DNA from 4 places in the Oceanibaculum sp. genome. Region 2 is predicted to be linked to each of the others. Evidence: predicted binding sites of a transcription regulator. Region 2 holds the regulator's gene; each other region holds the start of a gene.
The links. The regulator PhoB, encoded in region 2, activates phosphate uptake and scavenging genes when phosphate is short. The targets are predictions, from matches to a motif close to TNTCATAAAACTGTCA.
Positions count from the first base shown of each region.

Region 1: a site for PhoB is predicted at 3,085-3,100, ahead of MK313_RS14610 (Na/Pi cotransporter family protein). Genes of this name have one in related genera too.
Region 3: a site for PhoB is predicted at 2,438-2,453, ahead of phnC (phosphonate ABC transporter ATP-binding protein). Genes of this name have one in related genera too.
Region 4: a site for PhoB is predicted at 3,467-3,482, ahead of MK313_RS16485 (flagellar basal body rod C-terminal domain-containing protein). Genes of this name have one in related genera too.

Region 1 is NZ_JAKUSO010000057.1:16,121-23,255, reverse strand. It holds partial or broken gene MK313_RS14620 (universal stress protein) at 1-808, shown strand, start outside; gene MK313_RS14615 (GlcG/HbpS family heme-binding protein) at 918-1,355, shown strand; gene MK313_RS14610 (Na/Pi cotransporter family protein) at 1,374-2,999, opposite strand; gene MK313_RS14605 (TAXI family TRAP transporter solute-binding subunit) at 3,345-4,301, opposite strand; gene MK313_RS14600 (transporter substrate-binding domain-containing protein) at 4,569-5,396, shown strand; gene MK313_RS14595 (amino acid ABC transporter ATP-binding protein) at 5,569-6,294, shown strand; gene MK313_RS14590 (amino acid ABC transporter permease) at 6,299-6,982, shown strand; gene MK313_RS14585 (amino acid ABC transporter permease) at 6,992-7,135, shown strand, end outside.
Region 2 is NZ_JAKUSO010000004.1:23,470-30,604, reverse strand. It holds gene MK313_RS02610 (TRAP transporter large permease) at 1-1,076, shown strand, start outside; gene MK313_RS02605 (UxaA family hydrolase) at 1,119-2,648, shown strand; gene MK313_RS02600 (ATP-binding protein) at 2,729-4,108, shown strand; gene phoU (phosphate signaling complex protein PhoU) at 4,249-4,959, shown strand; gene phoB (phosphate regulon transcriptional regulator PhoB) at 5,024-5,725, shown strand; gene MK313_RS02585 (helix-turn-helix domain-containing protein) at 5,798-6,166, opposite strand; gene MK313_RS02580 (Smr/MutS family protein) at 6,163-6,783, opposite strand; gene MK313_RS02575 (LutC/YkgG family protein) at 6,786-7,135, opposite strand, start outside.
Region 3 is NZ_JAKUSO010000052.1:167-7,301, forward strand. It holds partial or broken gene MK313_RS13965 (PhnE/PtxC family ABC transporter permease) at 1-343, opposite strand, end outside; gene phnD (phosphonate ABC transporter substrate-binding protein) at 466-1,449, opposite strand; gene phnC (phosphonate ABC transporter ATP-binding protein) at 1,528-2,388, opposite strand; gene mscL (large conductance mechanosensitive channel protein MscL) at 2,619-3,062, shown strand; gene phnF (phosphonate metabolism transcriptional regulator PhnF) at 3,066-3,800, opposite strand; gene phnG (phosphonate C-P lyase system protein PhnG) at 3,943-4,410, shown strand; gene phnH (phosphonate C-P lyase system protein PhnH) at 4,413-5,012, shown strand; gene MK313_RS14000 (carbon-phosphorus lyase complex subunit PhnI) at 5,016-6,125, shown strand; gene MK313_RS14005 (alpha-D-ribose 1-methylphosphonate 5-phosphate C-P-lyase PhnJ) at 6,127-6,996, shown strand; gene phnK (phosphonate C-P lyase system protein PhnK) at 6,993-7,135, shown strand, end outside.
Region 4 is NZ_JAKUSO010000079.1:2,289-9,423, reverse strand. It holds gene MK313_RS16515 (thiamine pyrophosphate-binding protein) at 1-46, opposite strand, end outside; gene MK313_RS16510 (hypothetical protein) at 202-678, opposite strand; gene MK313_RS16505 (ferritin-like domain-containing protein) at 825-1,112, opposite strand; gene MK313_RS16500 (hypothetical protein) at 1,320-1,541, shown strand; gene MK313_RS16495 (putative metalloprotease CJM1_0395 family protein) at 1,633-2,379, shown strand; gene MK313_RS16490 (DMT family transporter) at 2,481-3,407, shown strand; gene MK313_RS16485 (flagellar basal body rod C-terminal domain-containing protein) at 3,512-3,985, shown strand; gene MK313_RS16480 (molybdopterin-binding/glycosyltransferase family 2 protein) at 3,990-5,600, opposite strand; gene MK313_RS16475 (XdhC family protein) at 5,597-6,304, opposite strand; gene MK313_RS16470 (XdhC family protein) at 6,306-6,629, opposite strand; gene MK313_RS16465 (vWA domain-containing protein) at 6,626-7,135, opposite strand, start outside.

The DNA.
Region 1 (7,135 bases), on a different contig from region 2:
CACTGATCTGTCTCCCCGCGCCGGTGCAGCCGTGCAGCGGGCGCTGGCGCTGAAGCGGGAGCATGCCTGCGCGCTGGTCATCGCGCATATCATCGACCGGCCGACATCCTCGCTCGATGTCGAGCGCCGCTCCAGGACGGCCTACAAGGCCATCGACGGGCAGCTGCAGGAACTGCCGCCGGAGGAGCGCGAGGATATCGCTGTCAAGGTGACAACCGGCACCCCGCAATGGGAGCTGGGCCGGCTGGCCCATATGCACCGCAGCGAACTGGTCGTCCTTGGCCGGCATGAACCCAGGGGCGGGCACGATCTGCTGGTGGGCAGCACGGCGGAAGGACTGGCCCGCGACGGCAATTGCTCCCTGCTGGTCGTCGCGGACAATAGACCGGCGGCATACCGCAAGGCCGTGCTGGGAATCGATATGTCGATCTATGCGCGCTTTGCCGTGTCGATGGTCCTGAGGCTCGCCCCACAGGCCGAGCTTGTCTGCGTGCACGCCCTGCAAGGTGCGGCGACGGAGGCGGCGGGCCAGGCCGCGCAGGCGGCCTTATCCGAATTCATGGCCGACACGCTGGGCAAGCTGCTGCCCCCGGATCAGCAGCAGGCGACGGCCAGCCGGATGGAACTGGTCGTCCGCACCGGCGAACCGCACAGCGTGCTGTCCGGCATCGCCCGCGAGAGGCAGGCTGACCTTCTGGGCGTCGGCATGCGCGGTCGTCCCGCGTCGCTGCGGGCCGGGCTGGGCAGCACGGCGCAGCGGCTGCTGAACGAACCACCCTGCGATGTGCTGGCGGCGAATGCCTGGTAGTACCAATTGCGCGAATCCTCTGTTCCCGCCGATCTCCGCATCCTATAACGCCTGTTCGATCAATCGCGCCGCCCTCCTCAGGCGGCCAATAAGGACAGTGGAGAAACGCATGCTGGATATGACCCTGGAAACCGCCTCACTGATCGCCGACGAGACCCTGCGCAAGGGCCGCGAGATGAAGTTCGCCCCGCTGACCGTGGCCGTGCTGGACGCCGGCGGCCAGCTGAAGGTGCTGAAGCGCGAGGATGGCTGCAGCCTGCTGCGCCCGCAGGTCGCCATGGGCAAGGCGGCGGCGACGCTGGGCTTCGGCTTCGGCGGGCGGGAGTTGGCGCGCCGCGCCGCCAAGATGCCGGCGCTGTTCAACTCGCTGACCGCCATGTCGGAAGGCAATTTCGTGCCGCTGCCCGGTGGCGTGATCGTGAAGAACAAGGATGGCCGCATCCTGGGCGCGGTCGGCGTCACCGGCGACGTGTCGGAGAATGACGAGCTGTGCGCCGTCCACGCCATCGAGAAGGCCGGCCTCGTCGCCGATACCGGCGGCGAATAAAGGCGGCGCGTAAGCCTGCTATGCCGCTTCGAGCGCCGGGCGCGTCCCGGCCTCGAACGGCGCCTTCAGCGCCATTTCGCGCAGCAGCCAGACCAGTCGTTCGAACAGGCCGGTCAGCTGCAGCAGCCCCATCTTCTCGTCGCGGTCGAGCTCCAGCGCGGCATCGTTGAAGAAGCTGCGCCGCACCCCTTCCATCAGTTCGCCCCGGTCGCCGGTGATCCGTTCGATCAGCGCCATATCGTCGGGATCGTCTCCGGCCATCGCCTCGACATAGGACAGCAGCAGGGCATCCAGCCCCTCGGTCAGCGCCTCGCGGATCGCCGCCAGCGCCGTGCTGCCTTGCAGCAGCGGCGCAGCCGCGGCAAAGTCGTACAGCACCGCTTCTATCGAGCCCAGCCGGTCATGCCGGTCCACGATGCGATAGACCCGCTCATGACTGTCCGCCGTCAAATCGCCCTCCGCCAGCCCGGCAATATAGGGCTTCGTCTGGCCATGCACCGAGACGAACGCCTTGTGCAGCGCCTCCAGCCGTGCCTTGCGGGCCGGCGTATCGGCCTGCCGCAACAACTCCGCATAGCGCGGCAGCCGCTCCAGCAGGCGCAGCTGCTCCTTCTCTGTCAGCAGGATCGCGGTCGCGGAATCGCGGGCCGTCTCCGGGCTGAGATAGGCGAGCTGGCTGTCGCTCTCCTGCGGCGAGGGCGGGCAGCGACGGGCCAGCAGCTGCTCCACGAGGCCGATCAGCGGGAACAGGAACAGCGCCGTCACACTGTTGAAGACGAGGTAGCTGAGCGCCAGCTGCTGCGGCACATCGGAGGAGACTGCCCGCAGCAGCGCCATGACCAGCGGCACGCCGAAAACATGCTCGGCAACGAACAGCGCCAGTAGCAGGACGCAGCCGGTCAGGTTGAAGCCAAGCTGGAACAGCGCCATGCGCCGCGCCGTCCCCTGCACCCCGCCGGCCAGCAGATAGGTGACGATGCCGCTGCCCAGGTTGGTGCCATAGATCACCAGCATCGCCTGCTCGAAACTGAACAGTCCGCTACCCAGAAAGCCGATACCCAGCAGCGCCACGGTGATGGAGGACTGGCAGGCCGCCGACAGGGCAGCCCCGATCAGGAAGGCCGCCGACAGCGAGCCATTGAGGGTTGCCATCAGCGCCATCACATCGTCGGACTGGGCGAGCGGCACCGTACCGGACTTTAGCAGCACCAGCCCGTAATAGAGCAGGCACAGGCCGAAGATGGCACTCAGCGCCGCCTTCCAGTGCTGCAGCCGGCCCTGCGTCAGCAGGATTCCGGTCAGCCCCAGCGCCAGCATGACGACGATGCGGATATCCAGCGTGACCAGCAGCAGGATGAGTGCGCTGCCGATATTGCCGCCCATCAGGATCGGCAGGGCGCGGCGCGGCTCGATCATGCGCGCCGTCAGCAGCCCGACCAGGATGAAGGTGACGATGGCGGTGCTCTGGATCATCGCGCCCAGCACCGCGCCCCAGGACAGGCCCAGCAGGGGATAGGCGGCGACGCGCGACAGGATCAGCTGCACGCTGCGCCCGACCATGTTGCGCAGGTTGGAGGTCAGCAGATCCTTGCCGACAAAGAACAGCCCCAGGCCAGCCAGAATGCTGGCAAGAGTCAACGCCATGGACAGCCTGCCCTTCCCAGATGCCCCGTGCGGATCAGCGGCGGATAGTGTCGCAGCGCCCGGCGCCGCGCAATGAAGCGGTCGATGAATTTTTCATGACAGGACAAGGGCCAGCGAGCACAAGAAAAGACCGGGAACCCGAAGGTTCCCGGTCCATCCCGCAGGCCGCCCATTGGCGACAAACCCAAACGGCCCGCGAAGCCCGATAACGATTCCTGATTTATGGCCCCCCAGTACGGTGTGGGGTCGCATAACATTCAGCGATCAGAATATCCGGTGCTTCGTGGTCCGGAAAATTGATTGTTTTGGTCAAACCAATCGCAAAAAGCGATTGCTAAAAGTGCCTTACAGCAGCCCCTTCTCCGTCAGGTAACGGACCACGCCCGGATGGATCATCGCCTTGTCCGGCGCGCCTTCCGCCGTGTTGGCCGGCGTCGTCTCCGCCGCCTGATCGAGCTTCGCCGTCAGGGCCGGGCCGGCCTTGTCGATGGCTGCGATCAGCCGGTAGGCCACATCCTCCGGCAGGTCGGTGCGGGTCAGCACGAAATTCCACGAGCCCACGGTCTGCACCGCTTCCGCCTGGCCGGCATAGCTGCCGGCAGGCAACTGCATCGGCTTCAGGAAGCTGTGCTTCGCACGAACCTTTGCCACCTGTTCCGGCGTCAGGCCGATGAACCGCGCGCCCGCCGGCCCTTCCGACACCTTCACGAAGCCCGGCCAGCCGACGCCGGCGCCCCACAACGCCACCGCCTCGCCCCCGATCACCTTGGGCGGGGACTCCGAGGCGCGCTTCACGAAGACCGCGTCGAAATCGCGCCGCATGTCGAGGCCCAGCCCGTCCAGTACATAATTCGCCATGACGACAAGGCCGGATGCCTCGGTGCCGAACACCACCGTCCTGCCCTTCAGATCCTCGATGGTCGTCGCCTCCACATCGCCACGCACGGCGAACATGCCGGGGCTGGAATACATCGCCGTCAGGATTTTCAGCTCCGACTTCGGCTGGCCGATCCCCGCCAGCGCCTCATAGGCGGAGGTACCCTGTACCAGCGCGATATCCAGTTCGCCCTTTTCCAGCAGCGGCAGATTCTCACCCGTCCCGCGGGTCGAACGCGGTTCGACCTTCAGACCCGGATCGGCCGCATTGATCGCCTCGGCCAGTGCATTGCCATACAGGCTGAATCCACCGCCCTGGGTCGAGGTGCCCAGCGTCACACCAACCGGCTCCGCTGCCGCCTGGGGAACATTCGTCATCGCTGTCACCATCAGCACCGCCAGAAAGGCACCAACAGACTTGCGCATCCTTTTCATGGCCTCCGCTCCATCGTTTTAACCGTTGCGGAGTGAAATGGACTGGTAAGCGGTGCTGTCAACTTTTTGGCCATCTGCGCAAGAATTGGTCAGGACAGCGGGCGGAAATGCTCCTACGCTGGGCGAATAGCCCCAGATGAGCGCACAGAATGCCAGCGTCGGGCTGGCCTGCCGTGCATGGCACGGCGATTGCTGACAGGTGAACGCCGCCCCGTTCGCGTGGGCACCCTTATTCAGGCAAATCTGGGAGATTGCGACATGAAACTACTGGCCGGCGCGACCTGCGCCCTGCTGCTCGCCGCTGCCGCTGTGCAGGCGGCGCCGCTGAAGACCGGCGTGGACGGCACCTTCGCACCGCACGCCATGCCGAATCTGAGCGGCGGCGTCGAGGGCTTCAATATCGACCTCGCCAACGAGATCGGCAAGCGCACCGGACGCGGCGTGACCATCGAGGCCACCCAGTTTTCCGGCCTGCTGCCGGGCCTGCAGGCCGGCACCTATGATTTCATCGCCGCCCCGACCACGGTGACCAAGGAGCGCGCGGAGAACCTGCTGTTCACCGAAGGCTACCTGAACACCGACTACCAGTTCGTCACCAAGGCCGGCACGCCGGACATCAAGGATCTGGCCGAGCTGAAGGACAAGGTGATCGCGGTCAATCGCGGCTCCGCCTATGACAGCTGGGTGCGCGGCCTCGCCGACAAGATCGGCTGGAAGGTGGAAACCTTCGGCACCAACACCGATGCGATCCAGGCCGTGATTTCCGGCCGCGCCTACGCCAACGTCGCCGGCAACACGGTCGCTGCGTGGGCGGTGAAGAAGAACCCGCAGATCAAGCTGTCCTACCTGCATTCCACCGGCCTCGTCTGGGCCGCGCCGATCCGCAAGGACAATGCGGAGATGCGCAAGCTGGTGGAAAACGCCATCGAGTGCATGAAGCTGGACGGCACCATGGCCGCGATGCACGAAAAGTGGTTCGGCACCAAGCCGGCGGCCGGCTCTGCGGCGGTCACGGTCTATCCGGGCTATGGCGTGCCGGGCATGACCGGCTACGACCCGACCGAACACACGCCGTCCTGCGGCTGATCGTTTACGACCCCTTCCTGTCATGCCCGGGCCTGACCCGGGCATCCAGGGGCGGCGCCTTGCCTGAGGCGGTGCACAACCGTCCAGGCCGGTGAAGGCTGGATTGCTGGGTCAAGCCCGGCAATGACATTTCTGTTGAGTTAGGAGTCCCCACTTGTCCAACCCCGCCGCCATGCTGGATATTGCCGGCCTGCGGAAGAATTACGCCGACCTTGAAGTGCTGAAGGGCATCGACCTTGCCGTGGCGCCGCAGGAGCTGGTGTTCGTCATCGGCCCGTCCGGCTCCGGCAAGAGCACGCTGCTGCGCTGCTGCAACCTGCTGGAAGTGCCGGATGAGGGCTCGATCCGCGTCGATGGCGTGGAGCTGCTGGACCCGCGGACCGACATCAACCGCATGCGCCAGCGTATCGGCATGGTGTTCCAGTCCTTCAACCTCTACCCGCATATGAGCGTGCTGGCGAATGTCATGCTGGCGCTGCGCAAGGTGCTGAAGAAAAGCAAGGCTGAGGCACGCGAGATCGCCGAGGCAGCGCTGGCGCGCGTCGGGCTGGCCGACAAGCTGGACTCCTACCCCGCCCAGCTGTCCGGCGGGCAGCAGCAGCGCGCGGCGATTGCCCGCGCGATGGCGCTGGAGCCGAAGATCATGCTGTTCGACGAGCCGACCTCCGCGCTGGACCCGGAACTGGTCGGCAGCGTGCTGCAGGTGATGCATGAACTGCGCGACGCCGGCATGACCATGATGGTGGTCAGCCACGAGATGCGCTTCGCCCGCGACGCCGCCGACCGCGTGGTGTTCATGGATGGCGGGGTGATCGTCGAGCAGGGTCCGCCGGCCCGGATATTCGGGTCGCCCGGGCACGAGCGCACCCGCGCCTTTCTCGCGAACTTCCAGGCGTAACGCCATGAGCGGGCTGGATATTTTCCTCGACGCCTTCTTCAACCAGAAGGTCATCGACAGATACCTGCCGGATATCCTCTGGGGCATGGTAGTGACCGTGCAGGCCGCCGCCGCGGTGGTCGTCACCGGCATCCTGGCGGGTCTGCTGCTGGCGGCGATCCGCAGCTTCCACATCAGGCCGCTGAACTGGCTGATCGTCGGCTTCGTCGATATCTTCCGCGCGCTGCCGCCGCTGGTCGTCATCCTGATCGTCTATTTCGGGCTGCCCAATGTCGGCATCAACCTGTCCAGCTTCGCCGTGCTGTGGCTGGTGCTCTCGCTGGTGCTGGCGGCATTTTCCGAGGAAATCTTCTGGGCCGGCATCGCCTCGATCCGCAAAGGGCAGTGGGAAGCCGCGCGCTCGACCGGCCTGACGCTCGCCCAGACGCTGGCCTATATCATCCTGCCGCAGGCGGTGCGCCTGACCGTGCCGCCGCTGACCAACCGCACCATCGCCATCACCAAGAACACGGCGCTGGGGGCGGTCATCGGCGTGCCGGAAATCCTGATGCAGGCGCAGACCGCGCAGAGCTTTTCCGGCAATGCGACGCCGCTGCTGCTGGGCTCGCTCGCCTATGTCGCGCTGTTCGTGCCGGTGGTGATCCTGGGGCGCTGGCTGGAAACCCGCTTCGCCTGGGACCGGGCGTAGGAGCCACGCATGGACCTGCTGCTCGACCAGTTCTTCAACATCAACATCATGCGCCAGGTGCTGCCGCTGCTGCTGCGCGGGCTGGGTATGACGCTGCTGCTGTGCCTCGCGGTGATCCCGCTGGGCCTTGTCGGCGGCCTCGTGATCGCGCTG
Region 2 (7,135 bases):
TGAATTCCGCCGGCATCACCAACCGCATCTTCGACTTCGCCAAGGCCTGTGTCGGCTGGGCGCGCGGCGGCCTTGGCCATGTGAATATCGGCGCCAGCGTGATCTTCGCCGGCATGTCCGGTGCGGCGGTGGCCGACGCCGGCGGCCTCGGCACCATCGAGATCAAGGCGATGCGCGATGCCGGCTATGATGATGAGTTCGCGGTCGGCGTCACCGCCGCCTCCTCCACCATCGGGCCGATTATTCCGCCGTCGCTGCCCATCGTGATCTATGGAGTGATGGCGAATGCCTCCATCGGCCAGCTGTTCGCCGCCGGTTTCATCCCCGGCCTGATGATGGCGGTCGCGCTGGCAATCATGGTGTTCTGGTATTCGCACAAGCGCGGCTATCCGCGCGATTCGGCGTTCTCCGTACGCCGTCTGGTGATGAGCTTCTTCTATGCCATCCCCTCGCTGATGACGCCGGTCATCATCATCGGCGGCATCCTGTTCGGCCTATTCACCCCGACCGAAGCCGCCATCGCCGCCGTCTTCTATGCGCTGCTGCTGGGCGTGCTGGTCTATCGCACGCTGGGCTGGCGGCGCATCGTGCGCGTCACCATGGACACGGTCGAGACCACGGCGATCATCCTGCTGATCGTTGCCGGCGCTTCCATCTTCTCCTGGATCCTGACCAGCACGCGGGCGACCGAGCATTTCGCCGATATCGTCCTGCATGTCACCGAAAATCCGATCCTGATCCTGCTGCTGATCAACCTGATCCTAATCGTCGTCGGCTGCTTCATGGAGACCATCGCCGCCATCACCATCCTGGTGCCGGTGCTGCTGCCGGTGGTGGAGAAGCTGGGCATCGACCCGGTGCATTTCGGCGTCGTCATGGTGCTGAACCTGATGATCGGCTTGCTGACGCCGCCGGTCGGCATGGTGCTCTATGTGCTGTCGCGGGTATCTGGCGTATCCTTCGAGCGATGCGTGGCCGCGACGGCGCCGTTCCTGATCCCGCTTGTAACGGTGCTGCTGCTGATCACCTTCATACCGCAGCTCTCATTGTGGCTGCCGACCCTGATCTATCGCTAATCCCCCTGCGCTGGGGGCGCCCTGTAGGAGGGGCATGAGCCAATGTCCGGAACCGAGAGCCTCAGCATCCGCCTGCATCCGGCGGACAATGTCGTGGTTGCCCGCCTGGCGCTGATGCCGGGCACCGCCCTGCCGGCGGAGAAACTGACGGTCAACGGCTCCATCCCCGCCGGCCACAAGGTGGCCACAGCGCCGATCCGGGCCGGCGAGCCGATCCGCAAATACGACCAGATCATCGGCTTCGCGACCGACGACATCGCGATCGGCGATCACGTCCATGTGCAGAATGTCGAGATGCGCGATTTCGAGCGCGACTATGCCTTTTCCAGCACCGCAAAGCCGACCGCCTTCGTGCCGGAGGCGGAGCGCGCGACCTTCCAGGGCTTCCTGCGCCCGACCGGAATGGCCGGCACCCGCAACTATATCGGCATCCTGACCTCGGTGAACTGCTCGGCCACGGTGGCGAAATACATCGCCGCCGCGATCACGCCGGACATTCTGGCGCAGTACCCAAATGTCGATGGGGTGGTGGCGCTGGTGCATTCCACCGGCTGCGGCATGGCAGATTCGGGGGAGGGCTACGCCAATCTGCAGCGCACCTTGTGGGGCCATGCACGGCACCCGAACTTCGCCGGCATACTGATGGTCGGCCTGGGCTGCGAAGTGAACCAGATCGACTTCCTGCTGGAGGCCTACGGGCTGGAGCGCGGCCCGCGCTTCCAGACCATGACGATCCAGGACATTGGCGGCACCCGCAAGACCGTGGACCGCGGCGTCGAGATCGTGAAATCCATGCTGCCGGCCGCGAACGAGGCGCGCCGCACCAGCGTGCCGGCCAGCCACCTGACGCTGGCGCTGCAATGCGGCGGTTCCGACGCCTATTCCGGCATTACCGCCAACCCGGCGCTAGGCGCGGCCGCTGACCTGCTGGTCCGGCATGGCGGCACGGCGATCCTCTCTGAAACGCCGGAAATCTATGGCGCCGAGCATCTGCTGACCCGGCGCGCCATCGACCGCAAGACCGGCGAGAAGCTGATCGAGCGCATCCGCTGGTGGGAGGAATACACCACCCGCAATGGCGGGGAGATGAATAACAACCCCTCGCCCGGCAACAAGGCCGGCGGCCTGACCACCATCCTGGAAAAGTCGCTGGGGGCCGCCGCCAAGGGCGGCACGACGAACCTGACCGGCGTGTTCAAATATGCCGAGCCGATCAACACCAAGGGCTTCGTGTTCATGGACTCGCCAGGCTATGACCCCTGCTCGGTGACCGGGCAGGTGGCCAGCGGCGCCAACATCGTGTGTTTCACCACCGGGCGCGGCTCGGTGTTCGGCAACAAGCCCTCGCCCTCGCTGAAGCTTGCCACCAACTCTGCCATGTACCGCAAGCTGGAAGAGGACATGGATGTGAATTGCGGCGCCGTGCTGGATGAGGGCATCTCGATCCAGGATATGGGCCAGCGCATCTTCGACCTCATCCTGCGCGTGGCCTCGGGCGAGAAATCCAAGAGCGAGGCGCAGGGTTTCGGCGATGCGGAATTCATCCCCTGGCAGGTTGGCGCCGTAATGTAACGATATGGCGGTTGACCGGCGGCATCCCTGCCGGCCTATGCTGTAGGTTCCGTTAAGCCTTCCGCCAGCCCGAGGCCCCCATGCCCGCAACCCGACTGTCGCGCTCCGCGATCGTCAAGACCAGCCTGCTGCTGTCCCTGCCTGTCGGGCTGGTGCTGCTGGTGCTGGTCGCCGGCGGCCAGCTGAATGGCTGGCCCGCCCTGCTGGGCTGGGCGATTTCTCCCGGCATCTTCGCGCTGCTGGTGCAGCGTCATTTTCAGCGCATTGCCCGGCTGGAAGCGGCGGTTGAGGGTGGTTCGGCGGAGATCGAGCCGAACAGCCCGCTCGCCCCGCTGGCCGGCCGCATCGAATCGCTGCATCGCGTGCAGGCGGAAAATCTGGGCGCCCTGCGGCAGCGCCTCCATGCCGCCCATGTCGCGCTGGAATCGCTGCCCGACCCGCTGCTGCTGATCGATGCCGAGGCAACCATCGTGGCCACCAACCGGGCCGCCCGCGAGATCTTCGGCGAGGCGCTGGCGGGCAGGGCGGTAGCCAGCAATCTGCGCCATCCGGAGGTGCTGAAGGCGGTGGAGACAGCCCTTGAACAGGGGCAGGGCCGCACTGTCGAGATGACCATGCTGGTCCCCATCGAGCGCAGTTTCGCCGTCAGTGTCGAACCATTGCGCGAACCGGGGCCGGATGACAGCCGGGCGCTGATCCTGATGCACGAGCTGACGGCGATGAAGCGCACGGAGCAGATGCGCGCCGATTTCGTTGCCAATGCGAGCCATGAGCTGCGCACGCCGCTCTCCACGCTGGTCGGCTTCATCGAGACGCTGCGCGGCCCGGCCAAGGACGATCCGGAAGCGCATGAGCGGTTCCTGGAAATCATGCATGAGCAGAGCCTGCGCATGTCGCGGCTGGTGAACGACTTGCTGTCGCTCTCGCGGATCGAGCTGAACGAGCATACGCCGCCGCGCGGGCTGGCCGACCTGTCGCGCATTCTGTCCAGCGTGAAGGCGACGCTGGACATGCAGGCGGCGACCAAGGACATGGACATCCAGCTCGATATCGAGGACGGGCTGCCGCCGGTCACCGGCGACGAGGACGAGCTGGCGCAGGTGGCGCAGAACCTGATCGACAATGCGACCAAATATGGCCGACCCGGCACCCCGATCCGGGTGACGGCCCGGCGCGCCGACAGCGTACCGGCAGCCTTCCCCAAGGCACCGCATGGCGCGGTCCTGATCCGTGTTCAGGACCAGGGCGAGGGCATCCCGCGCGAGCATATTCCGCGCCTGACCGAACGGTTCTACCGGGTCGACAAGGCGCGCAGCCGCGATCTTGGCGGCACCGGTCTTGGCCTTGCCATCGTGAAGCACATCGTCAGCCGCCACCGGGGGGCGCTTTCCGTCGACAGCCAGGTCGGCAAGGGCAGCGCCTTCACCGTCTATCTGCCGGTCGCCGCATCCGCGGGCTGAACGGCCGCCGCGAAAACCCCCGATTCGATGTCGATGTAATAAAAGCGTCATCGAAACGTAGTATTTATGCCGTGCAAGCCCGTTATTGATAGCGCAGGCGCACGGTCCGCCATCGATCATGCCCTTGGAAAGGAAGTCTCATGCCCACCCATACCGTGAAATCCTTCGACGAGGAATTGAAGCGGCTGATGAATCTCATCTCGCAGATGGGCGGGCTGGTGGAGACGCAGGTGCAGGACTGCATCCAGTCCCTGGCGAAGCGCGACAGCACCATCGCCGAGCGGGTGATCCAGGGCGATCTGAAGATCGACAGCCTGGAGCATGATGTGAACGATCTGACGGTTCGCATGCTGGCACTGCGCCAGCCGCTGGCCGAGGATCTGCGCCGCGTTGTTGGCGCGCTGAAGATTTCCGCCGATCTGGAGCGCATTGGCGACTACGCCGCGAACATTTCCAAGCGGGCAGTCGCCCTGAACCAGGTGCCGCCGGCACGGCCCGCGACAGGTATTCCGCGCATGGGCCGGATGGTGCAGCAGATCCTGAAGGAAGTGCTGGACGCCTATGTCGAACAGGATGCCGAAAAGGCCCTGCTGGTCTGGCGCCGGGACGAGGAGGTGGACGAGATGTACACCAGCCTGTTCCGCGAGCTGCTGACCTACATGATGGAAGACCCGCGCAACATCACGCCCTGCACGCATCTTCTGTTCATGGCGAAGAACATTGAGCGCATCGGTGACCACGCCACCAATATCGCCGAGACGCTGTACTACCAGGTAACCGGCCGGCCGCTGACCGCCGAGCGGCCGAAGGGCGACACCAGCGCGTTCACCGTCGTCGAGCCGGAGAACTGACCTACGGTTTGAAACATTTCCACTGGCCTTTTTCCCTTGAGGCCTGCCGAGATTGGACCACACGATGAAGCCGCTGATCCTGATTGTCGAAGACGAAGCCGCGATCGTCACGCTACTCAGCTACAATTTGGAGCGCGAGGGCTTCCAGGTCCTCGAAGCGCGCGACGGCGAGGAAGGGCTGCTGCTGGCCACCGAGCGCCGGCCCGACCTGATCCTGCTGGACTGGATGCTGCCGCTGCTGTCCGGCATCGAGGTCTGCCGCCGGCTGCGCCGCACCCCGCAGACCCGCAGCATCCCGATCATCATGCTGACGGCCCGCGGCGAGGAAGGCGACCGAGTACGAGGCCTGAATGCCGGCGCCGACGATTACGTCACCAAGCCCTTCAGCCCCAGCGAACTGCTGGCCCGCGTCCGCGCCGTCATGCGCCGCGCCCGGCCTGCCGCCGATGCCGAGACGCTGCGCTGCGGCGACATCGTCATGGACGTTGCCGCCCACAAGGTGAAGCGCGGCGACCGCGATGTGCATCTGGGGCCGACCGAATTCCGCCTGCTGCGCCATTTCCTGGAGCATCAGGGCCGCGTCTTCTCCCGCGAGCAGCTGCTGGATTCGGTCTGGGGAGCGGATGTCTATGTCGAGCCGCGCACCGTGGATGTGCATATCCGCCGCCTGCGCAAGGCACTGAACGAGGATGCCGAGGGTGATCCGATCCGCACCGTCCGGTCGGCCGGCTATGCGCTGGATGCCGTCGCGCCGCAATTCGCCTGACACCCCATCAGTGCGTCGACTCTATATAAGAAATTAATGTAAAATATTATTTTATTGCCGTTTATCGCCCTGTCATTCCGGCTTTTTCGGCGAGTCTTCGAGCTGGCTCAAGAGCGCCGCGAGCCTCTCCTCGTCCAGGATCCCGATCTTCCGCGCCAGCTGGTGCGCCAGCCTGGTGGCGCTTGGCGACAGGCCGGCCGTGTCGATGGTGACGCGCGGATGGGATATCTCCGCCAGCCGATTCAGCGCTTCCGCATCGTCCCAGATGAGCCCAAAATAACCGCAGATCTGATGGATCAGCCCGTCGGTGGGCCGGCCGCGATGGCCATGCTCCAGCGCCGAGAGATAGGCCGAGGAGACCTGCAGCGCCGCCGCCATCTCCTTCAGTGTAACGCCACGCGCGGCGCGCAGCGCCCGCAGCCTTTCCCCGAACGGCGTCATGCCTCCTCCCGCACCCGTCGCAGCAGGACATAGAGCGCGCCGCCCCCGCCATCCTTCGGCTGCGCATGGACGAAGGCCAGCACCTTCTCGCGGTTGCCGCCCTCATTCAGCCAGCGCGGCACCTCGCGCTTCAGCACACCGGCTTCGTAACGGCCGAATTCGTCACGCCGCGTCCCCTTGCCGGTGATCACCAGCACGCAGCGCAGCCCGCGCGCCTGCGACCGGGCGATGAATCCGTTCAGCGCCACATGGGCGGCATCCTGCGTCATGCCATGCAGATCGATGCGCGCCTCAATGGCGACCTGGCCGCGCTTCAGGCGCATCTGGCTGCGCTTGTCGAGCCCCGGCGCGCTGTCATGCTTCAGGGTCGGCAGAACGACCGGCGCCTTGACCGGCGGTGCGACCGGCTGAGGAAGTGGCTCATCCTTTGACACCCGACCGCGCTTGCGGCTGGCCGGCGCCATGCCTTCGGCCTCGGGCACGGCGGGAACCGGTTCCGGCGGCAGCTCATCCAGCATGCCCAGCCGCAGGCGCTTATCCTGCGGCAGCGGCTTGGCGTCCTTCACGACCTGGCGGAAAAGCTCAGCCTCGTCCTTGCTGGCGCGCCGCCGGGCCATGCCTAGCCGTCGATCAGGACAATGTGCAGCCGGCGCGGTCCGTGGGCGCCCATCAGGATCTTCTGCTCGATATCGCCGGTGCGCGACGGGCCGGTGATGAAATTCACCGTGCGCGGCATGGAATCCTTCGCCTGCGCATCGCGCAGCCGCGCCCAGCCATCCTCGTAGGAACCGACGATCTGGCTCTTCTTCAGCACCACGATATGGGTCTCGGGCAGCAGGTTCAGTGTGGTCGGGCTGTGCGGGCCGGAGGTCAGCATCAGCGTGCCGGTCTCGGCAATGCCGGCAAAGGCCGGGGTCACGCTGGCCGTATCCGGCTCCTCGGCCTTGCCGGTATTGATGGTCAGGGTCG
Region 3 (7,135 bases), on a different contig from region 2:
GGTTGATCCACCAGGGGGCGATGTTCTCGGACGCCAGCAGCGCGAAGGGAACGGCGGCGACGATCGACAGCACCGTGCCCCACAGCGCGATCTGGATCGTGATCAGCATCTCCTCGACATAGAATTCCCACTGGCGGAAATCCGGCGGGAAGAAATCCTTGGCGAAGGTCGCCATGTTGCCGGCATCGCGGATCAGGTCCAGCGGACGCATCTCCGCCCCTTCCCAGGACCAGATCAGCACGGCCAGGAACAGACCCCAGCCGAGATAGCTCAGCAGCGATTTCTTCAGGTCGCGGGGCGGCAGCGCCAGCGCGGCGTCGGCAGCGCCTGTCCGGGTCGTCATGGCCATCTCCTTGGTGGAGGCAATGGGTTTGGGGCGGCGGAAGTGGGTCATGGCAGAAAGATCGGATTCAAAAACTGGGGCCGGCGCGGTTTCCCGGCGCCGGCCTCCAGTCGTTGCGGACCTTAGTTGGTCTTCATCTTCTTGTTCAGCGCGTCGAGCTGGGCGTTGATCTCGCCGAGCTTCTGCTGCTTCTCGGCCGCCGCCATCTTGTCGTCATTCTCGATCCGGGTCTTGGAGCGGAACAGCTCAAGCTGGCGGATCGGGATCAGCTGATCGTTGCTGCTCTCACGGAACGGCGCCCAGGACAGGCCGGCCAGCACCTTCTTCTCAGCTTCGACGTTCGGGCCCTTCACGCCGTAATCCATGAAGAAAGCCTTGATCTTGCTCTTGGCCTCGGCCGGCAGGTCGGCGCGCCAGACAATCGGGTCGGACGGGATCAGCGGGGAGCGCCAGATCTCCTTGATCTGGGCATACTTCTCCGGGAAGTTCTGCTTGATCCGGTCCATGCTCTCGGTGTTGTTGGTCGCGATATCGACCTGGCGGTTGGCAACGGCCAGCGCATTGGTCTCATGGTTGGCGGTGACCATGCGCTTGAAATGCTGCTTGGCATCGATGCCGTTCAGCGCGAACACATAGTAGCTCGGCACCAGGAAGCCGGAGGTCGAGTTGGGATCGCCATTGCCGAAGGTGTAGTCCTTGCCGTTCTCGACCACGGCCTTCAGATCGTTGACCGGCACGTCCTTGTGCGCAATCAGCAGCGAGTAGTAGCCGGCGCTGCCATCAGCGGCGACGGTCTGCACGAAGATCTCGCCATTGGCGCGGTCCACGGCTTCCATGGCCGACTTGTTGCCGTACCAGGCGACATCGACCTTCTTGAAGCGCATGCCCTCGATGATGCCGGCATAATCCGGCGCGAAATAGGCATTCACCTTCATGCCCAGCTTCTTCTCCATGTCGGAGAGGAAGGGCTGCCAGACAGTCTTCAGATTCTGCGAGGATTCGGTCGAGATGATGCCGAAGTTCAGCTCCTTCATCTCGGCCGCCTGCGCACCGGCGGTCAGCGCGGTCATCGCGACCACGGCACCCGCAAGCATTTTGCGAAGCATTCCACTACCTCCTGATTTCGTCACCGGAAAGTCCCGGTCTTTCGCGTCCTTCCCCCGAAGGTCACGCAACAGCCGCCGTCAGTGCGCGGCCACCAGGGCCGGGGAAGCCGCGACGGGCTCCGGCCTCTGATTCCTGATGAAGTCGCCGAGGATCAGCTCCTCGCTGTCGGCGCCGTAAAGCTCGCGCAGGAAGTCCGGCGTCAGCGCCTCGCTCGGCCCGTCATAGATGATCTCGCCGGCCCGCATGGCGACGGTGCGCGGGCAGTAGCGCAGCGCGTAATCCACCTGATGCAGGGACACGACGACGGTGATGCCGTCCTCGCGGTTGATGGTCGCAAGGATCTCCATGACACGGCGCGCCGATTCCGGGTCCAGCGAGGCAATAGGCTCGTCCGCCAGCACGACCTCCGCCTGCTGCACCAGCGCGCGGGCAATGGCGGCGCGCTGCTGCTGGCCGCCCGACAGGGTGGAGGCGCGCTGCGCCACATACTGGTCCATGCCGACGCGCGCCAGCGCCTGCATCGCCATCAGCTTCTCGTCGCGGGTAAACAGGCCGAGCGTGCCGCGCCAGGCCGGTATGCGGCCCAGCACGCCGGTGACCACATTGGTCAGTACCGACAGCCGGTTCACCAGATTGAACTGCTGGAAGACGAAGCCGATATGCGCGCGGATGCGGCGGACGTCGCGGGATACCGCGCCACCCGACTGCACCGTCTCGCCCAGGATGCGGACCTCGCCCTTGCCGCCCTGGCCCTTACCACTGGCCGGATCGCCACCAACCAGCCCGGCGACATGGCGCAGCAGGGTGGACTTGCCGGAGCCGGAAGCGCCGATCAGCGCCACCATCTCGCCCTTCTGGACAAGCAGCGACACGTCGTTCAGGGCGCGCGTTTGCCCGAAAGTCTTGCTGAGGCCGGAAACCGTGATCGCGGTTGACATACCATCCCCGTCAGTGGTGCGGATCGGTGTCCGGTGTATCAGCCGCCCGTTACGGTTCGGTGACGCTTACTTGACGAATTTGCAATGCTTTCCCCAGCCGACTTGGCCTGTTATGCCGTCAGCCGATAAGCCTATGAAAATCGTGGAAATTCGGATTAGGCTGCAGGAAGTGCCCTTGATCGTGGGGCGCTATGGGCCGGAATGAAGGCCGGGATGAAGGAGAAATGAGGATGAGCGACGACAAGAAGAGCGTACTGAAGGAATTCAGGACCTTCGCCATGCGCGGCAACGTGATCGACCTTGCGGTCGGCGTTGTGATCGGCACCGCCTTCGGCGGCATCGTCTCCTCGCTGGTCAATGACGTCATCATGCCGCCCTTCGGCGTGCTGCTGGGCGGGCTGGACTTCTCCAACTACTTCATCACCCTGGGTGAGGGCGACTTTGCCAGCCTGCAGGAAGCCAAGGAGGCCGGCGTCGCCACGCTGGCCTATGGCAAGTTCGTCAACACCATCGTGAACTTCGTGATCATCGCCTTCGCGATCTTCATGGTGGTGCGGCAGATCAACCGGCTCTCAGCCAAGGAAGAGGCAAAGCCGTCCGCCCCGCCCGCGCCGCCGCGCCAGGAAGTGCTGCTGGAGGAAATCCGCGACCTGCTGAAACAGCCGCGCCCGTAACCGCTAATCTTCCGGCGTGTCGAAGACGAGCTGCACCCGCTCTGACGCAAAGCGCACATAACCGTAGCGCACCGGCACGCCGTCCAGATCGGCATCGACCGCCTCGACCAGCAGGATCGGCCGGGTGCGCGGCTGCGCCAGCATGGCCGCCTCATCCTCACTCGGCATGCGGGCGGTGATGCGGGTCAGCTTACGGCGATAATCCGTAACCCCATGCGCGCGCAGCATCTCGGTGACGGAGCCCTTTTCTCCATAGACCGACGCCGCGTTCGGGAACCGGTCAGCCGGGAAGTAATTATTGCCATAGGTGATCGGCCTGCCATCGGCGGCCCCCAGCATGCGCAGCATGATGCAGGGCGCGCCAGGCGCGATATTCAGCCGCTCCGCGACCTCTTGACTGGCCGGCAGCGTGGCGCTGTCGATCAGCCGTCCGGCAGGAATCCGGTTCTGCGCCGACACGATCTCGGAGAAGCGCGTGCGCTCGCTCAGCGCGTAATCCAGCACATGCTCCTGCACGAAGGAGCCGCGCCCCTGCTCGATGCGCACCAGCCCGTTGGCCTCCAGCGCCTCCATCGCGCGGCGCAGCGTATGCCGGTTCACCCGGAAGCGCTCGGCCAGCTGCTTTTCCGTCGGCAGCCGGTCGCCGGGCTCGAACCGCCCCTCAGCGATATCCTGGGTGATCGCCTGTTCGATCTGCCGCCACAGCGCGACACCGTCCCCGCGCGATAAATCCTGCATCCTTACCTCTGCTTTCCGGCGCACCCGCTCAACCGCTTCGTCACAGGAAATGCACAACTTGCCCCCTTTACGAAACCGGGGCGCGGGAGCATAGTGATGAAAATTGATACGGATGTCTATACAAATTTACCAGAGGTATAGAATGGCGTCCCCGACACCGACACAGCCGGCAGGACAGGCCGAGCGGCAGCGCTGGATGTCCGTGCTCGCCAAGGCCGAGCCGAAGGCGCTGGAAGCGCTGTGGCAGCAGGTTGGTTCTGCCCAGGACTTCTCCTATCTGCGCCAGCCGGAGACCGGCATGGTCATGGTGCGCGGCCGCGCCGGCGGCACCGGCCAGCGTTTCAATCTGGGCGAGATGACGATGACCCGCTGCGCCGTGCGGCTGCCCGATGGCCGGGTCGGCCATGGCTATGTCGGCGGGCGCGACCGCCAGCATGCGACACGCGCCGCCCTGATCGACGCGCTGATGCAGGACACCGCGCAGCGTGACTCGCTCGACGCCGCGATCATCGCGCCGCTGGAGCAGGCCGCCCGGGAGGCGCGCGAGACGGCCTCGCGCAAGGCCGCGGCCACGAAGGTCGATTTCTTCACCATGGTGCGCGGGGAATGACGATGACAGACACGCTGCTCGCCGGTTTCAACGACACCACGCTGGACAGCCAGCGCGCCTTCCGCGCCGCACTCGACGCGCTGTCCCGCCCCGGCCGCATCGTCACGATGCCGGACCTGCTGCCGGACGCCGCGCCACAGCCGCTGATGCCGGCCACCGCCGCGCTGGCGCTGGCGCTGTTCGATTACGAGACACCGGTCTGGCTGGACGAAGCCGCCGATACGCCCGCCGTGCGCGACTGGCTGCGCTTCCATTGCGGCAGCCCGCTGGTCAGCGACAAGGCGCAGGCGCGCTTCGCCCTGCTGGCCGGCACGCCGGAGACGCTGTCGGGTTTCGATGCCGGTACCGACGCCTATCCCGACCGCTCCGCCACGCTGATCCGGCAGGTGGAAAGCCTGTCGGACGGGCCGGCCTATCGCCTGAGCGGCCCCGGCATCGCGCAGGAAGAAACATTGAAGATCAATGCGCTGCACGCCGGCTTCGACTCTGACTGGCAGAAAAACGCGAAACTATTTCCACGCGGGCTGGACCTGTTTCTGGTCGCCGGCCATCAGCTGGCCGGCCTGCCACGCACCACACGCATCGACCGGATGGAGGGCTGAGCCATGTATGTCGCCGTAAAGGGCGGGCAGCGCGCCATCGAGAATTCCCGCAAGCTGCTGGCGGAGGAGCGGCGCGGCGACCCCGCCGTGCCTGAGATCACGCTGGCGCAGATCGACGAGCAGCTGTCGCTCGCCGTGGACCGCGTCATGGCGGAAGGCGCGCTCTATGACCGCGAGTTGGCGGCGCTGGCCGTGAAGCAGGCGCGCGGCGACATCATCGAGGCGATCTTCCTGCTGCGCGCCTACCGCACCACCCTGCCCCGCCTCGGCTATGCGGAGGCGATCGACACCGCGCGCATGGCGGTCCGGCGGCGCATCTCCGCGACCTACAAGGATCTACCGGGCGGCCAGGTGCTGGGGCCGACCTTCGACTACACGCTGCGCCTGCTGGATTTCGACCTGGCTGAAGGCGGCAGCCTGCCGGCCACCGAGGAAGCGCCGGAGCCGCTGGACGGGTCGATGCCACGCGTCGCCGACATCCTTGGCCATGATGGGCTGATCGAGCCGGAGAATGCGGATGACGCGAAAGAGGTTGGCGACCTGACCCGCGATCCGATGACCTTCCCCGCCGACCGCGATGTCCGGCTGCAGGCGCTGGCGCGCGGCGACGAGGGCTTCCTGCTGTCGCTGGGCTATTCCACCCAGCGCGGCTATGGCAAGAACCATCCCTTCGCCGGCGAGATCCGCATGGGCGAGGTTGCCGTTGAGTTCGTGCCGGAGGAGCTGGGCTTCCCCATCGAGATCGCCGAGATCACCGTCACCGAATGCCAGATGGTGAACCAGTTCCAGGGATCGGCCACCGAGGCGCCGAAATTCACCCGCGGCTATGGGCTGACCTTCGGCCATTGCGAGCGCAAGGCGATGGCGATGTCGCTGGTGGACCGCTCGCTGCGCGCCTCTGAACTGGGCGAGTCGGTAAAGGCGCCGGCACAGGACCAGGAGTTCGTGCTGTACCACGCCGACAATGTGGAGGCGTCGGGCTTCACCCAGCATCTGAAGCTGCCGCATTACGTCGATTTCCAGGCGGAGCTGGTGCTGGTGCGCAAGATGCGCGAGGCCGCCGCCAACCAGGCGGCAGCAGCCGAGCGCGATATCGAGGAGGCGGCGGACTGAGATGAGCAAGGTTGAGGGCTATAATTTCGCCTATCTCGACGAGCAGACGAAGCGGATGATCCGCCGCTCGATCCTGAAGGCGGTCGCGATCCCCGGCTATCAGGTGCCGTTCGGCAGCCGCGAGATGCCGCTGCCCTATGGCTGGGGCACCGGTGGCATCCAGGTGACCGCCGCCGTGATCGGCCCGGACGACACGCTGAAGGTGATCGACCAGGGGGCCGACGACACCACCAACGCGGTGAACATCCGCAGCTTCTTCGAGCAGACGACCGGTGTGGCGACCACCGACAAGACGCGCGAGGCAACGCTGATCCAGACCCGCCACCGCATCCCGGAGGCGCCGCTGGCCGAGGGCCAGATCATGGTCTATCAGGTGCCGATCCCGGAGCCACTGCGCTGGCTGGAACCGCGCGAGACCGAGACCCGCAAGATGCACGGGTTGGCCGATTACGGCGTCATGCATGTGAAGCTGTATGAGGATATCGCGCATTACGGCCATATCTCCACCGCCTACGATTATCCGGTGCGGGTGAATGGCCGCTATGTGATGAGCCCCAGCCCGATCCCGAAATTCGACAATCCGAAGCTGGATAATTCGCCGGCACTGCAGCTGTTCGGTGCAGGCCGGGAGAAGCGCATCTACGCGATCCCGCCCTATACCAAGGTCGAGAGCCTGGATTTCGAGGATCACCCCTTCCAGATCGAGAAGTGGGACCGCGCCTGCGCCATTTGCGGGGCCACCGATTCCTATCTCGACGAGATCGTGACCGACGACAAGGGCGGGCGGATCTTCGTCTGCTCCGACACGGATTATTGCGGTGAGCGCGTGGCCGCCGGCCATCGCGGCGCGGAAGAGGAGCAAGCGGCATGACCCCGCTTCTGACAGTCAGCGGACTGACCAAGAGCTATGGCGCCCATACCGGCTGCCGCGATGTCGGCTTCGAGCTGTTCCCCGGCGAGGTGCTGGGAATCGTCGGCGAATCGGGGTCGGGCAAGACCACGCTGCTGCG
Region 4 (7,135 bases), on a different contig from region 2:
TCTGCTCCGGCCAGTTGCCTGCCGGGTTGCTGTCGGAAGCTGTCATGAAGGGGGCGTCTTTTATAGTTGTTAAGGTTGCAGGCAGCTTAACAGCCGCCTCTCCATACGCAACCCGCGCCCGGTGCAAGACAGCATGAGCGGAGCGCACAACGAAAACGGGCGCCCCGAAGGACGCCCGTTCCATACTGCCTGGCAGAAGGCTTACTTCGCCGCCAGATACTCGTCGATGACCTTGGAGTCGCTCGACTTGATGGTCATCCCGCCGGGGCCGGCAGCAATGCGGGTCACCTGCTTCGCCGGCTCGCCGCTCTTCTCGAACGCCGCCCACTCCTTGGAGCCCGACTTGAACACCCACAGGCGGCCATCCTCGATCTTGGTCTCGAAGCCGGCCTTCTGGACGATATAGGCGTCGATCGTCGCGCTGTCGGTGGACTTTACCGTCATCCGGTTCGGGCCGGCGGCGATGCGGGTCACCTGCTTGGCGGGCTCGCCCTTCTTCTGGAAGTCCGCCAGCTCCTTGGAACCGGTCTTGAACACCCAGAGACGGCCATCTTCCACCATGGTGGTGAAGCCCGGCTTGTCATAGGGCGAAGACATCTTGTGCGAGTCCGCCGTGGCGCAGCCCGCGACAAGCACACCCAGCGACAGCGCCATGGCCATATTACGGAAAAGAGACATGCAAACCCCCCGTTTGCTAACAATCCTGACGGATATCCAAAATCCGTTCGGACTATAGCCACGGGGGTTTGCGGTTTTATTACAGGATGACGAATTTGTTCATTATGCGCGCCGAACAGTGCGAGAATAGAGGGCGCGCGGGACGATCAATGCTCGTCAATATCGCCCTTCTTGTAGAGAAATTCGTCCATGTACTTGGCGAAATGCTCATTATTGCGGCGCAGCCATTCCAGCCCCATGCAGGCATGCTCGATCTCTTCGCGCATATTGTGCAGCAGGATTTCCTTCAGGCTCTCATCCTCGCAATCGTCCGCGCGCTGCCGGTACCAGTCCACGGCTTCCAGCTCTTCGATGACCGAGACGATGGCATGATGCATCGTCAGAGTTTCCTTGCTGAGGCGTTCGCGCGGGGCGTGCAGGTTTTCGCTCGACATCTGGCTTTGTCTCCTGGGTTCCGGTGATGGCTGATGGGCGAAACGGAAAGACTGTCCGTGGCGCTTTCGATAACGCCACTTTGATTACAATCGTTCCAAAAAGGTAGTCCACGCGACGGTGCGAGGCAACGTAAACCACGTTCATTCTTTGTTAGGGATATCGCCCTATATTCTTCGCCAAGGTTACCAATCAATGAGGGAATCGCCATGAATGTAGGAAGCGCAACCGGTGCCCAGTCACTCGCCATCGCGGGTCTGCGCTCCGAACAGCAGCAGGCCCAGGTGACCGCGCAGGGCGCTGCCGCCAATCTGCAGGCCGCCGGCGACATCGCGCGCGGCGCAGGCCAGGCGGGGGCACAGCAGGGCGCGCAACAGCCGGCCGCACCGGCGGGTTCCGGCCGGGGCACCAACCTGGACATCAGCGTCTAGGATCGCTGCGGAGGCGGCAGTCTTTTGACTTGCCGCCTTCACAAGCATACTCTTTTCCGCCAGCGAACGGCGGGAAGAGGTGGTGATCGCAATGATTGCGTCACTTGCCGGCACGATCAGCTACACAGCGCCCGGCGCAACCGCGTCATCCGGGGCGCTTTCTGGCGCCTCAACGCAGGATTCGACGGCGCCGCAGCCGCAAACTCAGGCTGCTGGCAACCAGACGCCCGCTGCTGAAGCTGAAAATCAATCAGCGCAGAGCGGCAATGGCCGGCTGATCGACCTTCAGACCTTCAGTGCCGCCAGCAGTTCCGAGGAAGAAGAGACCACCGACCCCTCCGGCCTTACCGAGGAAGAGCGGGCGCAGGTCGATGAGCTGAAGCAGACCGACCGCAAGGTGCGCGCGCACGAACAGGCGCATGCCGCTGCCGGCGGTGCCTACGCAAGTTCTCCATCCTATGAGTACGAGAACGGCCCGGATGGCAACCGCTACGCCATTGGCGGCGAGGTTTCCATCGATGTATCGCCGGTTTCCGGCGATCCCGAAGCCACCATCCAGAAGATGGAGATCGTGAAGCGCGCCGCCCTGGCGCCTGCCGAGCCATCGCCGCAGGACCGTGCCGTTGCCGCCCAGGCCGACCAGACCCGGCTGAAGGCGCAGGCCGAACTGCGCGAGCAGCGGAACGAGGAACAGCAGGCAGCCTCTGAGGAAGGCGAAGGGATAGGCAATCCCTTGACGCAGCAAGCAGCGCAGCAGGCCGGGCGCGCTGCCGGCGCATACGCCCAGACGGCGCAGAACTTCGATACCATCATCTCGCAGATCAATATCGCCGCCTGACTGCCGGTATAGGCATGGCAGAACTGTGCAGACGGTCTCTTGCCCTGCGCGCCGATCATTTCTAATGCTGGCGAACCTTCAGCTCTTTTCGGAGCCTGTCCTTGACCGACCAGCGGATCTTCACCGCGCCGCCAGGCGCGTCTCCCCTGCCTGCTCCCTTGCCGGCGAGCGGTTTCGTGCTGCTGGTGCTGCTGACCTTGTTCTGGGGGATCAACTGGCCGGCCATGAAGCTGGCGCTGACCGGCATCGCGCCCTTCACCTTCCGCACCCTTTGCCTGTTCGTCGGCGGCTTCTCGCTGCTGGCTTTCGCGCTGGCGAAGCGCCAGACCATCCGCATCGCCGCGGCGGACCTGAAGCCGCTGCTGATTGCCAGCCTGCTGAACGTCACCGGCTGGCACCTGTTCTCCGCCTATGGGCTGTTGCAGGTGCAGGCGGGCAGGGGGGCGATCATCGCCTTCACCATGCCGATCTGGGCCTCGATCCTGGCCAGCCTGGTGCTGAAGGAGGCCTTCACGCTGCGCAAGCTCATCGGGCTTGTCCTCGGCATTGGTGGGCTGGCGGTACTGATCGGGCCGGAGATGGCCCGGCTGGGCGCAGCACCCATCGGCTCCCTGCTGATGCTGGGCGCGGCCCTGACCTGGGCGATGGGCACCATCGTGACCAAGCGGCAAAGCTGGCAGATCGGCACGGTGGCGCTGACCGGCTGGCAGCTGACCCTTGGCGGCCTGCCAATCTTCCTCGGCGCGCTGCTCATCGATCCGGCGCCTGATTTCGCCGGGCTGCGTGGCGAAGTGCTGTGGGCCGCACTCTATGCCGCGCTGATCCCGATGATCTTCTGCCACTGGGCCTGGTTCCGCATCGTCGATCTGTTTCCGGCCAGCATTGCCGCCATCGGCACGCTGGCGATCCCGGTGGTTGGCGTGCTGTCGAGTGCCCTGGTACTGGGCGAGCCTATCGGGCTGACCGAGATCGCCGCCCTCTTGCTCGTCATGGCCGGGCTGTCCGTGGTGCTGCTGCGGCGCCGATGATGCTCACTATTGCGTGAGCACAGCCTGCAAGGCTTGCCTTAGCGGGGGCTAAGCCTTACTTTAGGATTTGTGAAAAGAGACCTCCTCAATTCACGGGTGAAGGCATGAGCTTTATTGACGGTATCGGATCGGCACTCTCGGGCGCTGCGGCGGCGACCAACCGCTTCAATGTCAGCGCCAACAATGTTGCCAATATTCAGAGCCGCGCCGTGGCACCGGAAGAGACGAACCGGCCGCTGGACAGCACCGCTCAGCCTGAGGAAACCCAGGGCTTCCAGCCGCTGCGCGCCATCGACCAGAGCCAGGAAGGCGGCGGCGTCCAGTCCACCACCCGGCCGATCACGCCAGCCTCCATCCCGGTTCTCCAGGAAACCGCGCCGGAAGAACAGGGTGAAACCCGGACTGGTCAGCAGCAGACCGGCGAGACAGGCCAGGAGGGCGTGAGCTTCCTGCCGAACGTCGATCCGGCAAATGAAGTGGTGCAGCAGATCACCAGCCAGCGCCAGTTCGAAGCCAATTTGCGCACCGTGCAGACCGGCCTGCAGCTGAACCAGTCGCTGCTCGACATCAACAGCTGACGATTTAGCTGGCCTGATAACGCGTCAGCGCGTCCGGCGTGTCGATATCGATCAGCACGCCGTCCTCCTCCATTTCGACCTCGACCACCAGATCGGCATGCGCGCCGATCAGGTGTTTCGCACCGACATCGCCGGCTAGCGCCGCCATTTCCGGCAGGAAGCGCTTGCCCCACAGCACCGGGTTGCCGCGCTTGCCCTTGTGGGTTGGCACGCAGATCTCGCGGCCCTCGACCGGATCGAAGGCAGCAATCAGCCGGTCGATCATTACGGGCGAGATGCGCGGCATGTCGCCCAGGCAGACCAGCACACCGTCGATATCGGCGGGCAGGGCAGAGATACCGGCCTTCAGCGAGGTGCTGAGCCCTGCCGCATAATCCGGATTGTGTACGAAGGCGATATCGCCGGGCAGGGCCTTCTTCACCCGGTCGGCTTCATGCCCGGTGACGATGGTGACCGGACCGGCCCTGGACGCCCGGACGATCTCTACCACCCGTGCCACCATCGGCTTGCCGTCGATCTCCGCCAGCAGCTTGTTCTGTGCCCCCATGCGGCGCGACTGCCCGGCGGCCAGGATCAGCACGGCGATGCGCGGGGCTTTACGGGGTGCGGTATTCATCTTGTGCCCATCCTCGCGCGGCAGAGGCCGGCTGGCGATCTCCTTCAGCAGGCCGCCAACGCCCATGCGCATGATATCGGTGCGCGTAACCGGCAGTCCGGCGACAAGCCGTTGCAGCACCCAGTCGAACCCGTTCAGCTTCGGCGAGCGCGCGCAGCCCGGCATGCCGATGACCGGCGTATCGCCGATATGGCCCAGCAGCAGCAGGTTGCCGGGATCGACTGGCATGCCGAAATGATCCACCGTCCCGCCGGCCTCGACAATGGCGGCGGGCAGCACATCGCGCCGGTCCACCACGGCGGAGGCGCCGAACAGCAGCACCATATCGCAGCCGGCGGCGATCTGCTGGCGGATCGCGGCGGCGGTCGCTGCCGTGTCATGGGCGCAGCGCAACTCTTCCCCCAGCCCGGCGCCCATGCGTTCCAGCCGGGCCGCCGTGATTCGCGCGGTATTGTCCAGCACGCTGGGCTTGGTGGCGGGCAGGGCGGTCTGCACCAGCCCGGCACGCACCGGCCGGAAGGCCACAACATGCACCTTGCCGGCCAATAATTCGCACTGTTCAAGCGCCGCTTCGGGGGCAGCGAAGGGGATGATCTTCACCGTGCCGATCATCTGGCCCTTTTCCACCACCTCATAGGGGGGCAGCAGGGCGACCGTCAGCGCCTCATCGATCAGGTTCACCGCGTCCAGTGCGGCCGGGTCATAGGTCAGCAGACCGTCCGCGGTAGCAATCAGGTTGCAGCGCCCGGTGAAGGGGGCCGTCGTCTCCGTACCATCGCCCGCCATCACAGCAGCGAGACGGGATGCTGCCTTGTCTTCCGGCACGTCGCCCGGTTCCAGCCGCGCAGCGACGACCTGCGACACACCAGCCGCGCGCAACGCCGCGATATCCTCCGCCGCCAGCACGCGGCCCTTCTTCAGCGCCTTGCCGGGCAGCCGGTGGCTGTGCGCCAGGATGGCACCCTCGGCCTCATCCAGCGGCGTATCGCCGAAGATCATGCGGCTTTCACCTCAGCCTCCGGCGCGCGGCGCAGAACTTCAGTGATTTCGGCCAGCGCGGAAATGGCGATCTCCGCCGGTGTGATGGCGCCGATATCGAGACCGAGCGGCCCGTGGATGCGCTGAAAATCCGCCTCGCCGAATCCCGCTTCCGTGAGTCGTTCCAACCGCTTGGCGTGCGTCTTTCGACTGCCAAGACAGCCGATATAGAAGGCGTCCGACTTCAGCGCGACCATAAGCGCCGGATCGTCCAGCTTCGGATCGTGGGTCAGCGTGACCACGGCGGTGCGCCGGTTCGGCTTCAGATCCTCCAGCGCCTCGTCTGGCCAGCGGTCATCCAGCGTGATGCCGGGGAAGCGCTCATCAGTGGCGAAGGCACGGCGCGGATCGACAATCACCACCTGATAACCGGCGATAGCCGCCATCGGCGCCAGCGCCTGCGCGATATGCACCGCCCCGACCAGAATCAGGCGCAGCGGCGGATTATGGACATGCACGAAATAGCCGCCCTCGATCATGCCGCTGCGATCCTCGGCGAGGCTGCGACGGACCTCGGCCAGCGGCGCCGCGTCCAATTCCAGCGCGCCCAATACCTCCTGCGGGGTCACGACGGCCTGCTGGCCGCCCTCGATGCGGGTCACCAGCGCCACCGGGCGTTTCGCCGCGCGCTCCTCCAGCAGGCGTTTCAGGATTGCCGGCTGCATCTCAATCCACCCGCTCGACGAAGACCTGCACCTTGCCGCCGCAGGCAAGGCCGACTTCCCAGGCCTGTTCGTTGGTGACACCGAAATCCAGCAGCTTCGGCGCGCCGCCCTGCATGACCTGCAGCGCCTCATGCACCACCGCACCCTCGATGCAGCCGCCAGAGACCGAGCCGATCATCCGCCGGTCCTCGTCAACCGCCAGCTGGCTGCCGACCGGGCGCGGGGAGGAGCCCCAGGTGCTGACCACCGTGGCCAGCGCCACCTGCTTGCCGGAGGCCCGCCACTGCGCCGCCTGTTCCAGAATGTCTTCCGCGGGATTGTTCATGCCACTTCCTCCATGCGCCGGAGCCAGGGTGCCATGCCGGCGCCCCGCCGCGTCTCGGGCCTGCTGAGCGCCTCGGCCAGGGCGCCGAGGCTTTCCAGATTATGCACCGGGCGGAACTCGTCGACATGCGGCAGGATCGCCCGGACCCCTAGAGATTTGGGCGCGAAGCCATCGAAGCGCAACAGCGGGTTCAGCCAGATCAGCCGCTGGCAGGACCGGCGCAGCCGCTCGACCTCCTCTGCCACGCCATCGCCGGCATCGCGGTCCAGCCCGTCGGTAATCAGCAGCACCACCGCCCCCTGGCCCAGCACACGGCGCGACCAGAGCCGGTTGAAGCCCTCGATGCAGGCACCGATGCGCGTGCCGCCAGACCAGTCACCGACCGCCTCGCCGACCTTCGACAGCGCCTCATCCACATCGCGCTTGCGCAGGTATCGCGTCACATTGGTCAGCCGCGTTCCGAACAGGAAGGTGTGCACCCGGTCGCGGTCGTTGGTCAGCGCATG